2 linked regions of the Solidesulfovibrio magneticus RS-1 genome follow. The protein of the gene in region 1 interacts with the protein of each later gene in a pairwise test. Links are inferred from orthologs where the notes say so. Each region holds a gene or a part of one and is shown on either strand. Other genes may lie near its edges. The genes, in order: DMR_RS10740 and sfsA.

What was found.
Region 2: the proteins of DMR_RS10740 (region 1) and sfsA interact in binary tests that used the Escherichia coli proteins (3 or more experiments, as listed by UniProt). The link is inferred for Solidesulfovibrio magneticus RS-1 from one-to-one orthologs.

The regions. Positions count from the first base shown.
Region 1 is NC_012796.1:2,528,314-2,534,248, reverse strand. What follows is about bases 1,891-4,764. They hold DMR_RS10740 (glutamate-5-semialdehyde dehydrogenase), read left to right. Parts: upstream 1,891-2,628; coding sequence 2,629-3,900; downstream 3,901-4,764. Other genes in these bases: DMR_RS10730 (alginate O-acetyltransferase AlgX-related protein), read left to right, coding at 4,610-4,764; nadD (nicotinate (nicotinamide) nucleotide adenylyltransferase), read left to right, coding at 3,910-4,593; DMR_RS10745 (class I SAM-dependent methyltransferase), read left to right, coding at 1,948-2,583. Outside these bases: flagellar motor switch protein FliM, read right to left, coding at 1-851; DMR_RS10750 (outer membrane beta-barrel protein), read right to left, coding at 1,012-1,593; more of DMR_RS10730, read left to right, coding at 4,765-5,818. UniProt on the Escherichia coli protein: Catalyzes the NADPH-dependent reduction of L-glutamate 5-phosphate into L-glutamate 5-semialdehyde and phosphate. The product spontaneously undergoes cyclization to form 1-pyrroline-5-carboxylate.
Region 2 is NC_012796.1:5,200,919-5,206,842, reverse strand. What follows is about bases 1,022-3,884. They hold sfsA (DNA/RNA nuclease SfsA), read left to right. Parts: upstream 1,022-2,017; coding sequence 2,018-2,752; downstream 2,753-3,884. Other genes in these bases: DMR_RS21695 (winged helix-turn-helix domain-containing protein), read left to right, coding at 3,477-3,884; DMR_RS25125 (hypothetical protein), read right to left, coding at 2,944-3,114; DMR_RS21705 (pyridoxal phosphate-dependent aminotransferase), read right to left, coding at 1,022-1,924. Also shown: DMR_RS21710 (sensor histidine kinase), read right to left, coding at 1-681; more of DMR_RS21705, read right to left, coding at 746-1,021; more of DMR_RS21695, read left to right, coding at 3,885-4,148; DMR_RS21690 (sensor histidine kinase), read left to right, coding at 4,132-5,538; DMR_RS21685 (EAL and HDOD domain-containing protein), read left to right, coding at 5,743-5,924. UniProt on the Escherichia coli protein: Binds to DNA non-specifically. Could be a regulatory factor involved in maltose metabolism.

The sequences.
Region 1 (5,935 bases):
AGCATGAGGATGTCCCCGGGCTTGAGCGACAACAACTGGCGGCCGGTGATCTGGGAGCGGCCAAAGCGCACGAGGAGTTCCACGGGCGTTTCCATGAGCCGTTCCTTGAACCGGGCGATCCAGGCATGGTCCACTTCCAGGCGTTCGGTCTGGAACGAGGCGTAGAGCTTGGAGCGGATGGGCTCGATGGTGGCGTAGGGCAGGCAGACGATGAGCGAGCCGATGGCGTTTTCGAGTTCGACCTCGAAGGTCACGACGACCACGACATCGCTTGGCGGCACGATGGCCGCGAACTGGGGATTGACCTCGCTGCGCACGAGTTCGATGTGGACCTCGTGAACGGGCTGCCAGGATTCCTCCATGTTTTCCAGGGCGATGCGCACCACTCGGTTGATGATGGCCTGCTCGATAGGGGTGAAATCCCGGCCCTCGATCTTGGGCTGGGAGCCGGCCCCGCCGAAAAAGCTCTCCACCATGGCGAATACCAGCCTGGAGTCGACAACGAGGATGGCGTTGCCGCGCAGCGGATCGAGCTTGAAGATGTTGATGGAGGTGGGGACGGGCAGGGAGCGCATGAAGTCCCCGAACTTGGACATGTCGATGGAAATGGGGTTGACGTCGGCGCGCTTGCGCATGGCGTTGGCCATGGCGTTGGAGGCCAGGCGGGCGAAGCGGTCGTTGATGATTTCCAGAACCGGCATCCGGCCGCGGATGATGCGGTCCTGGTTGGACAGGTCGAAGACCACGACCCCGGAGTCGTCCTCCAGAATGTCGTTTTCCGCTTCGATCTCGCCGCCGGATAACCCCCGAAGCAGCGCATCGACTTCGTCCTGATCGAGAATTTTGCTCATGCCCGCACCTTTCGGCCGTTTATCGGACCACTATAGGGCTATCGGCGCGAAATGAAAAGGGAGGCCTGCAAACGAAAACCGGCCGCCCATGTTGGGGCGGCCGGATCCTTCCTCCGGGGGCGTCCCCGGTCAAACGGGCGTGGCGAACGCCCGGGTCTGGCTAGAAGCTGACATTAAGGCCCAGGGTGCCGCCGAAGGCGTTGATGCCCTGGTTGTTGAACTGGCCGATGTGGAGGTACTTGACCGATCCTTTGAGGCTCAGCTGCTGGGTCAGGGAATAGGTCGCGCCGATCTCGCCGTTCTCGGTCAGGTTGTTTTCAAAACCGTTGTACGGGGTCTTGGCGTCGGCCCACATGCCGCCGAAACCCGCGCCGGCGAAGACCGAGGCTTGGGTGGTGGCCACGAAGTGCCAGCGGACGTTGAAGTTGGCGCCGATGCCGTTGGCAGGATCGGACTTGCTGCCGTAGCCAAGGGCGGTCTCAAAACGTTTGGTCTGGTCCATGTAAACGCCCATGCCTTCAGCTTCCACGGCGAAGTTGTCGAAGACATAATAATTGAGCGCGCCGCCGTAGGTCATGATGGTGTTGACCCGAGGATTGGTGGTCCCGTAGGCGCTGAACCGGGGTTCGAAGTTGAAGCTTCCGGCCGAGAAGTTCTGGGCCATGACCCCGCCGGCCGTGGCAGCCAGGCTCAGGCTGACGGCGGCAAGTACGAGCAAGAGTTTTTTCAGCAAAGCATCCATAGCCTTCTCCCTGTAGGGCGGATTGATTGACGCGGAATGATTATCAATTGTCATGCCAACGTGTTTCATGCTAATATTGATAATAAATTAAGAATGATATAAGATTTACCTGGTTCTGGCGAAACCAATCCTGGCGAAAGGTGTTTGGTTTTTTAAAAAACTGAAACACACTCTGCGCGTTGACGTGCTGTCGCGCCACGGTTTGCCTGAGCATGGGCGGAAAGCTGTTGCCGCCCATACACGTGGTTCGTGGTGCGCAAGCCCGACATGACCTGCGCAACCAATATTTGGTATGACGCACGCGGAGTGAGGCGACCGGAAAAGCGCGGAGCCAGAAAGGGCGACTTAATTATAATGATGTCCATATATTGGGAAAATGCCGCCGCCGTGCCGTCTTCGCTGGAGCTTGTCCCGGAAGTGCGGGCGCTCATTGGCCCCGGAGACCGTATCGTGGACCTGGGTTGCGGCCCGGGACGGACCCTGGCCGGGCTTCGCCGAGACGGCCTTGGAGCGTCCCATGTCGGGGCCGACTGCAATCCGCCGAGTCTGGCCCTGGCCGCAGGGCTTGGGTTGGCTGTGGTCCGGGCGGATCTTGCCGCCTTGCCCTTTGCTGACGCTTCCTTTGAGGTAGCCGTGCTTCAGGCGGTCATGACCACGCTGCCGAGTCCGGCCGCCCGGCTGGCCGTGTTGGCCGAAGCCCGGCGGGTGGTCAAGGGCCTACTGTGTCTGGGCGATTTCCTGCGCAATCCCGATCTGCCGTATTATCGGGCCCGCTACGAGGCCGGTCTGGCCGAAACCGGCGAGGCCGGAAGCTTTCTGGTGCGCGAGGGCGGGGTCGTGCTGTATCAGGCCCACCATTTCACGTTTGAAGAGCTTGAGGGGCTCTTGTCGCAAGCAGGCTTCGGCGTGGTCCAGGCCGTCTTTGCGCAGGTTGCAACCCGCAGCGGCAACATCGTGGCCGGCGTGTCGCTGGCGGCAAAGGCGCTTTGACTTTCCGGGGCCAAGGGGCTATCAGCCAACTTTTCGCGCCCTATCCTGGAGGTTCATATGAGCGTTGCCGCCGACATGGAAGTCATGGCCCGAAAGGCCAAGGAAGCGTCCCGGGCCATGGCCGCCGCTTCCGGCGCGGCCAAGGACGCCTTTTTGGCCGGACTCGCCGGGCTGCTGGAAACCCGCCGTGAAGGCGTGCTGGCCGCCAACGCCGCTGACCTCGAAAAGGCGCGCGCGGCCGGCATGGATGCCCCGCGCCTGGACCGTCTGACGCTGACCCCGGCGGTCATGGACGGCATGGCCAAGGCCTGCCGTGAGATCATCGCCTTGCCCGACCCCGTGGGGGCCATCGAGTCCATGCGCCCCCGGCCAAACGGCCTGCTCGTCGGGTGCATGCGCGTGCCCTTGGGCGTTATCTGCATGATCTACGAATCCCGGCCCAACGTCACCATCGACGCCGCCATCTTGTGCCTCAAGGCCGGCAACGCCGTCATCTTGAAGGGCGGTTCCGAGGCCCTGGCCTCCAACCTGGCCCTGGCCGGGCTATTGCGCGAAGCCTTGGAAGCGTCGGGCCTGCCGGCCGACGCCGCCCAGCTCGTCCCCACAGCCGACCGGGCCGCCGTAGCCGCCCTATGCAAGCTCGACGAACTCATCGATGTCATGATCCCGCGCGGCGGGGAAGGGCTCATCCGGGCCGTGGTCTCCCAGGCCACCATGCCGGTGCTCAAACACTACAAGGGCGTGTGCCACGCCTACATCGACAGCGGGGCCGACGAGGCCCGGGCCGAGACCATCGTAGTCAACGCCAAGGCCCAGCGTCCGGGGGTGTGCAACGCCCTGGAGTGCCTGCTCGTCCACGTCGACGCCGCACCGACCTTCCTGCCCCGCATCGGCGACGCCTTGCGCCGGGTCGGCGTGACCATGCGGGCCTGCCCGCGCTCCCTGCCGCTTTTGGGCGAAGGAGCCGTGGCGGCTATGCCCGAGGATTTCGGCCACGAGTTCCATGACCTTATCTTGGCCGTCAAGGTTGTCGATTCCCTGGACGAAGCGCTCACCCACATCCACCGCCACGGTTCCGGGCACACCGAGGTCATCTGCACCGAGAACCATGACCGGGCCATGGATTTCCTGCGCCGGGCCGACGCCTCCATGGTCGGCGTCAACTGCTCCACGCGGTTCAACGACGGCGGCGAACTCGGCCTTGGCGCGGAGATCGGCATCTCCACCTCCAAGCTCCATTCCTACGGCCCCATGGGGCTGGTGGAACTGACCAGCGCCAAGTTCGTGGTGCTCGGCCAGGGGCAGGTGCGGGGTTAGCGAAGCGGCATGTCCGGGACCAGGATCGGCATTTTCGGCGGGACGTTCAATCCCGTCCACGTCGCCCATGTCCGGGCCGCCATCGAGGTGGCCGAGGCCTTGGGGCTGTCCGCCGTGGAATTTATTCCTTCGGCTCGGCCGCCCCACAAAATCGGCGGCAAACTGCTGGATTTCGAGCTGCGCGCCGCCCTGTGCCGGGCCGCCGTGGCCGGCATCCCGGGGTTTTCCGTCAATCTCCTGGAAGCTGACCGCCCTGGGCCGTCCTACACCCGCGACACCTTGGCCGAGTTGGCCGCTTCGCGCCCGGGGCAGGACTTCTGCTTCATCCTCGGCCTGAGCGACCTGCTCTGTCTGCCTTCCTGGAAAGACGGCCTGGGGCTGGGCCGACTGGCCGATCTGGCCGTCCATTCCCGGGAAGGGCAGGGGATCGAGGCTTTCACGGCATTTTTGACCACCCATGCCCAGGGCATGGGGGCCACGCCCACGGCCGATCCGGCCGTCTGGACGTTGCCCGGCGGCCACGCCGCCCGTTTTGTGCCCATCACCCGGCTTGACGTCAGCGCCTCGGACATCCGGGCCCGCTGGCGATCCGGCCGTCGCATCGACGGGCTGGTTTGCCAGGCCGTCTTGTCCCAACTTCTCACCAACGCCGAGACGCTGCGGACCGCCTGGGGACGCGCCGTGTCGGCCTGACGTACGGACGCACGCCTTGCAAAGCCGATCTTCTTTTTTTTGCCGCGTCATCGCCTGCCTGGCCTCGTGCCTGTTTGTGACCATGTTGGTCCTGCCAACGGCGGACAGGTATCTCGCCTTCGCGCCCAAGGGCACCATCGCCGAGACCGATACCGCGCCCTTGCCGTCGGTGAGCGCCGATCCCGCCACCTGGGGCCGCTGGTTCAATGCCCTGCGCCGGGGCTATCTCGACCGCCGCTACAACCTGCGCGGCCTGCTCATCAGCTGGAACAGCTATATGGATACCTTTGTCCTGGCGTCCACCACGCCGTCCTCCAAGGTCATGGCCGGCAAGGAGCATTGGCTGTTTCTGGCCCAGGACGGGGCGTTTCGCAACGTCATCGAGGACGCCCGCTCCCCCGAGGATCTGCCAGCCGCTTCGGTGGAGCTGCTGGCCACCGAACTGGAGCATCGCCGCCAGTGGCTGGAAGAACGCGGCATTCGCTATCTGGTGATCCTGGCCCCCAACAAGAATTCCGTCTATCCCGAGATGTTGCCCGAGGCCTTGCGTCCGGTGCGGCCCAAAAGCCACCGCGAACAGTTCGTGGAAGCCGTGCGGGCCAAGGGGCATGTCGAGATCATCGACGTCACGTCGGCTTTGCTTGAAGAAAAAAAACAGCATAATGTCTTTTACATGACCGACAGCCACTGGAACGCTTTTGGCGCTTACGCGGCCTACCGGCAGATCATGGGACCCATTGTCCGGGATTTTCCGGCGGTCAAACCCTTGCCGCGCGAGCAGTTCAGGGTGGAGCAGTATGCCTGGATGGCCGGCGATCTGGCCTTCATGATGGGGCTGTCCGATTACTTGAAGGAAGACCGGGTGCTGCTTTTCAACAAGGAATGGTACAAGGCCCGCGGCCTGTCCTACGACGGTCCGGTCGATCCGCACTATTTCGAAGTGCCGCAGTATTCCTTTACTGACAACGCCAAGCTGCCCACGGCCGTCATCTTTCATGATTCCTTCTGGTGGGAGCTGTTGCCGTTTATGGCCGAGTCCTTCAGCAAGTCACTTTATGTTTGGCTCAAGCCCCAGTCCGAGATGGAGCTGCGCTTTTTCGACAAGGCGCTTATTGAGCGCGAGAAGCCGGACATGGTTATTGAGGAATTCACCGAACGCTACATCATTCCGCCGCTCAAGGGCGGGTTTAGAATCAAAAACGATACGGCCGCAGCCCAAAACTAGGGCCCCGGCGGCCTTTACACCGGCGCGTGAGTTCGTATAAAGGGTGGACGACCCAATTTATCGCGGACTACCCGCCTGGAGTTTTGTCTTTTTCCATGGAACACGACACGTCCTCGT
Region 2 (5,924 bases), 2.7 Mb from region 1 along the record:
GAAAAGCAAAAACGAGGACATAAGCGAGGTGGCGATGATGATGCGCTGGAAATCGACGACTTTTTGGTAGTCGTCGGTGATGTCCTGGGTGAATTCCAGCACGCCCATGATGAACCCTTGGGGGTTGCCGGGCACCAGCGACCGTTCGGTGCGCAGGGGATAGATGGTTTTCAGCGTCACCGTGTCGGGCTTGGGCGAAAAATCGAAGATGCCGCCGAACATGCCGGCCCGGGTCACCACCTGGAAGCTCGAGGTGCCCTGTTCCAGGGCTTCGAGGATGGCCGCGCCGGCATAGCCGGACTGGCCGACCAGCTCCTTGTCGGTGGAATAGGACACGCGCTTGTCGTGGTCGTAGATGCGCACTTCGCTGACGTGGAAGCTGTGGATGGTGGACAGCACCGTCTTGTCCAGGCGGTCGTACTGGGCCGGCTGGGACAGTTCCACCCGGCCAAAGCCGATGACCGTGGGCAGGGTGAAGCGCTGGTAGATCTGGTGGTTGAGGTTTTCGGCCAGAAGCAGGGCGAATTCCTTCTGCTTGGCCAGCACGTCCTGGCGGGCGTAGTTGGAAAGAAAGATGGACAGGAACAAGTTGACGAGCAGGATCAGCGCCAGGGAGCTCCAGGACAGGAACTTGACGAACCCCAGGGATTGATCATCGTCTTTACGCAGCTTTGTGGTCACGCCTTGCTCGCGGCGGCCGGTCGCGGGACCGGCCGCCGTCGGGGTTTCGGGCTTGTGCGCCCGGCTAACCGAGGTTTTTGAGGAAATCGCCCATCTTGGTCAGGGCTTTTTCCAGGGTTTCGTCGCTGGTGGCGTAGGACAGACGCACGCAGCGGTCCTCGCCAAAGGCCACGCCCGGGACGGTGGCGATGCCGGCTTCGGTCAAAAGCGCTTCGGACAGGGCCGTGGAATTGGGCACGGCCTCGTTGTAGTAGGCCGAAAGGCTCGGGAACAGGTAGAACGCGCCGGCCGGAACGGGGCAAAAGGCCTTGTCCCAGGTCCTTATGATGGACAGGCACAGGTCGCGGCGGCGGGCAAAGGCCTGGCGCATCTCCTCCACGCAGTCCAGGGGGCCGGTCAGCGCCGCGATGGCCGCCTTTTGCACGATGGAGCAGATGTTGGAGGTGGACTGGCTTTGCAGGGTGGACATGGCCCGGATGACGTCGGGATGGGCAATGCAGTAGCCCATGCGCCAGCCGGTCATGGCGAAGCTCTTGGCCAGGCCGCCGACCACGGCCACGTTGTCCGGGTACATGGCGAAGCAGCCGGCCATGGAGGCGGGCTTGGCCGGCTCGTAGACAAGGCGGTCGTAGATCTCGTCGGAGACGATGTAGATGCCCCGGGAAACGGCCCACGCCATGATGGCGTCGAGTTGTTCGGCGGTGTAATGGGCCCCGGTGGGGTTGGAGGGCGAGTTGAGGACCATGGCCCTGGTGGCCGGGGTGGCCGCCCGGTCAAGGTCTTCCACGGTAACGAGGAAGCCGTTTTCCGGGCTGCTCGGCACGGCCACGGGTTCGCCGCCGGCCAGACGGATCATGTCCGGGTAGCTGACCCAGTAGGGGGCCGGCACCAGCACTTCGTCGCCGGGGTTGAGCACGGCCAGGAAGAGATTATACAGGGCCTGCTTGCCGCCGTTGGTGGCGATGACCGCCTCCTTGGGCACGGGCACGCCGTAGATTTTCTTGTAATACCCGGTGACCGCCTCGCGTAGGGTCGGTATGCCCGGCACCGGCGTATAGCGGGTGAAATTGTCGTCAATGGCCTTTTTGGCGGCGTCCTTGATGTGCTGGGGCGTGTTGAAGTCGGGTTCGCCAGCCGAGAGGTCGAGGATGGCCTTGCCCTGACGGCGCAGATCGGCGGCCTTGGCGGCCATGCCGAGGGTGGCGGACGGGGCGACGAGACGCATACGGAGCGCGGTGCGCATGGCCCGAAATCCTTGGCTTGGGGGTTGATGGCGGGGACCGCGTCGGACGCGGCCGGGTCGGAACTCTAAAGCATAATGCCTGGAAGGTAAATCATGGAGCGAGAACCGACCCGAGTCGTTTTGCCCCACCCCGGCCCCATTCTCGAAGCCCGGTTCGTGCGGCGCTACAAACGGTTTCTCGTCGATGCCGAAGGCCCGGACGGCCCCATCACCGCCCACGCCAACAACACCGGCTCCATGCTGGGGCTGCTGCGCCCGGGCGCGACCATCGGCCTGTCCACGTCCGACAATCCCAAACGGCGGCTGCCCTACACCCTGGAAATGACGAAAGTGCCGGATTTCGCCGGCGATTTCTGGGTCGGGGTCAATACGCTCACCCCCAACCGGCTGCTGCGCCGGGCCGTGGCCGCCCGGGCCATCCCGGAGCTTATAGGCTACGACGCGGCCCGCCCCGAACCGCCCTTTGCCGACGGCCGCCTCGATTTCCTCCTCACCGGCCCGGCCGGACGCTGCTTCGTGGAATGCAAAAACGTGACAATGGTCGAGGACGACGCGGCCATGTTCCCGGACGCCGCCACCGAACGCGGGCGCAAACATCTTATTGAACTCACCCGGCTGGCCCGGGAAGGCCGCGACAAGGCCGCCATCTTCTACTGCGTCCAGCGCCCCGACGGCCGTTGCTTCGCCCCGGCCGCCGTCATCGATCCCGAATACGCCGATCTGCTAGCCGAAGCCGCCGCCGCCGGCGTCCTCGTCCTGCCCTACCGCGCCGCCGTCAGCGCCGCCGGCGTGGCGCTTGGCGAGCGGTTGCCGCTGGCGGCCTGGTAGGGGGCCGCGACGACAGGGCCGGCGACACGGCCGTTTTCGGGTTCCAAGCCTGCCGGTGCGCGCGGCGACAACCGCAATCGGCGGCGCGCAATGCAACACCCCCCCTGCGGCATTGCCGCAGGGGGGGTGCAGTGGATCGACAAATCTTCCGCCGAGGCAGGGCTTTGTCGGCTCCTGGCGGTCCGCCGAAACTAGTTGGCGGGGGTGGTCTTTTTGGTGTTCTTCTTCTTGTCCTTCATGATCTCGACCACGGAGTAGCTGCCGTCCTTGGTAGGCTTCTTGGCCTTTTTCTTGGTGCCGGCGAAAGCCATGGAGGTGGCGAGCAGGCAGGACACGACGGTGAAGATGACGATCTTTTTCATGGTATGGACTCCTTGTAAAAAGGGTAAGCGGTTTCTGGCATCCCCCAACCGACCGGGACGATTCCCTCGGCGCGGGCCCTCCCGTATCGACCGGGGCCGCAGCCGCCGTGTCGATGGCAACGGTCTAGGCCCGTCTTCCTTTCCCGGCGCTTACCCGTTCATTACAGGAGTGAAATTTAAAGTACGATTTCAGTACGTTACATGATCCTTACAGGGCGATTACAGATCTGAAAAAAGCTGGAAAACCGTAGCCCGGCCGGGCGCTGGTCATTATGGGGAGTTCTATGTATACCCCGATGCATCCAGAGCGGCGGCCGGGCAGCCTCGCCCAGGCCGCCAACACCGCAAAGGACGTTCCTGTCATGCGCATCCTCCTCGTCGAGGACGACGAGAAAATCGCCTCCTTCATCCTTGGCGGCCTGCGCCAGAGCGGGTTTGCCGTGGACCATGCGGCAAACGGCCCCGACGGCCTGCATCTGGCCGCCACCGAGCCCTACTGCGTGGCCATCATCGACGTCATGCTGCCCGGCCTGGACGGCTTGCAGGTCATTGAAGAACTGCGCCGCCGCAAAATCATGACCCCCATCATCATCCTTTCGGCCAAGCGGTCGGTGGAGGACCGGGTGCGGGGCCTTGAAACCGGCGGCGACGATTATCTGTCCAAGCCCTTTTCCTTTGCCGAACTCCTGGCCCGGGTCCAGGCGCTGATCCGCCGTTCCACCAGCGCTTCGGAGCCCACCCGCCTGACCGTGGGCGAGCTGTCCATGAACCTGCTCACCCGGGAGGTGTCCCGGGGCGAGACGGCCGTGCAGCTCCAGCCCAGGGAGTTCGCCCTGCTTGAATACTTCATGCGCAATCCCGGCAAGGTGCTGTCCAAGACCATGATCATGGAGCACGTCTGGGACTACCACTTCGATCCCCAGACCAATCTCGTGGACGTCCTCGTCTGCCGACTGCGCAACAAGATCGACCGGGACTACGACCGGAAGATGCTCCATACCCTGCGCGGGGTCGGCTATGTTCTCAAGGAATAGCCGGCCGCTATTGCGCTCCACCACCCTGCGCCTGACGGCGCTGTACTCCTGCATCTTCATCTGCAGCGCCCTGACCCTGTTCGTCCTGGCCTACTCCCTGCTCTCGGGAGCCGTGCGCGAGGGCGACCGGGTGGCCATGGCCCAGAAACTGCGGGAATACGTGTCCGTGAGCCAGAAAAAAGGCCTGGCCGGTCTGCTCGATTTCCTGCGCCTGGAGCAGGAAAACATTGATGTCGAGGAGTATCTGCTACGGGTGGCCGGCCCGGACGGGGCCACCCTGTTCAGCCAGTCGCCCGAGGACTCCGTGCCCCTGCCGGAGGTCCTGCCCCTGGTCCCGGGGCCGTCGGTGCAGTGGGCCTTTGTGCCGGGTCCCGATCCCGACGGGGGACTTACGGAAATCGGCTGCCGGGCGCTTCCCGGCGGGGGGTCGGTGACCATCGGCAAGGATGCCAGCGACCGCGAGGGCTTGCTGGCCCGGTTTCGGGTCATTTTCGCCGGCATCATGCTGCCGGTGGCGCTTTTGGGCCTGGCCGCCGGTTTCGTCCTGGCCCGGCGGGTGCTCACGCCCTTAAAAGACCTCATCGACACGGTGCGGGCCATCGACACCGGCCGCATGGACGCCCGGGTGCCCGAGGTCGGGGCCGGCGACGAACTGAGCGAACTGGCCCGGCTTTTCAACGCCATGCTCGACAAGATCCGCACGCTCATCACCGGGATGCGCGAGGCGCTCGACAACGTGGCCCACGACCTGCGCACCCCGGCCACGCGGACCCTGGCCGCCGTGGAAATGGCCGTGGCCTCAAAAAACGATCCGGCCGAGCTGCGCGAGGCCCTGCTCGACTGCGCCGAGGAAACCCGACGCATGGTCGCCATGCTCGGGGCGCTCATGGACATCTCCGAGGCCGAGACCGGAGCCATGCGCCTGCGTCTGGAAGTGGCCGACATGGCCCGGCTGGCAGCCGAGGCGGCCGAACTCTACGAATACGTGGCCGAGGAAAAGGGCGTGGCCCTTTCCGTGGCCGCCGCCGGCCCCCTGCCCGTTCTGGCCGACCCCAACCGCCTGCGCCAGGTGCTGGCCAACCTCATCGACAACGCCGTCAAGTACACCCCGCCCGGCGGCCGGGTGACGGTGGCCGCCGCCCGGGAAGACCGCTTCGTGGCCGTGCGGGTGGCCGACACCGGCCAGGGCATCGCCGCCGAAGACCAGCCCCGCATTTTCGACCGCCTCTACCGGGCCGACCGCAGCCGCTCCGAACGGGGCCTGGGCCTGGGGCTTTCCCTGGTGCGGGCCGTGCTTTTCGCCCACGGCGTGGCCATAGAGGTGGAAAGCGAGCCGGGACGGGGCTCGGCCTTCGCCTTCCGCCTGCCCCTGGCCGGTGAGGACGTCTGACGCGTTTTCCGCAACGTCGCACCCGCCCCACTGGCGCAACCGAATCCGGCGACGCAGTATTATCCCCTGTTTCTGAAATACGGCCTGGGCAACCCGGCAACGAGCGCGAAAGCCGTTGTCAAACGGCCCAGGCTGGGGCATGTTCGGCAAAAGTCTCGCCATGTCTTGCCGCCCTCCAACCGAGTAACCGCATTGGGGTCGACCATGAGCGACAACGGCCAATCCGGCGCCAGCCCGTTTTTCTTCACCAAGCAGGCCCTGTTCGACGTCAAACGCAAGCTGTGGGGCTACGAGATCCAGGGCGGCGCGGACGCCTGCTCGGCCCTGGCCTGCTTCGCCGACCAGGAGCATCTGGCCGGCTCCCTGGCCTCCACCTCCTATATGGG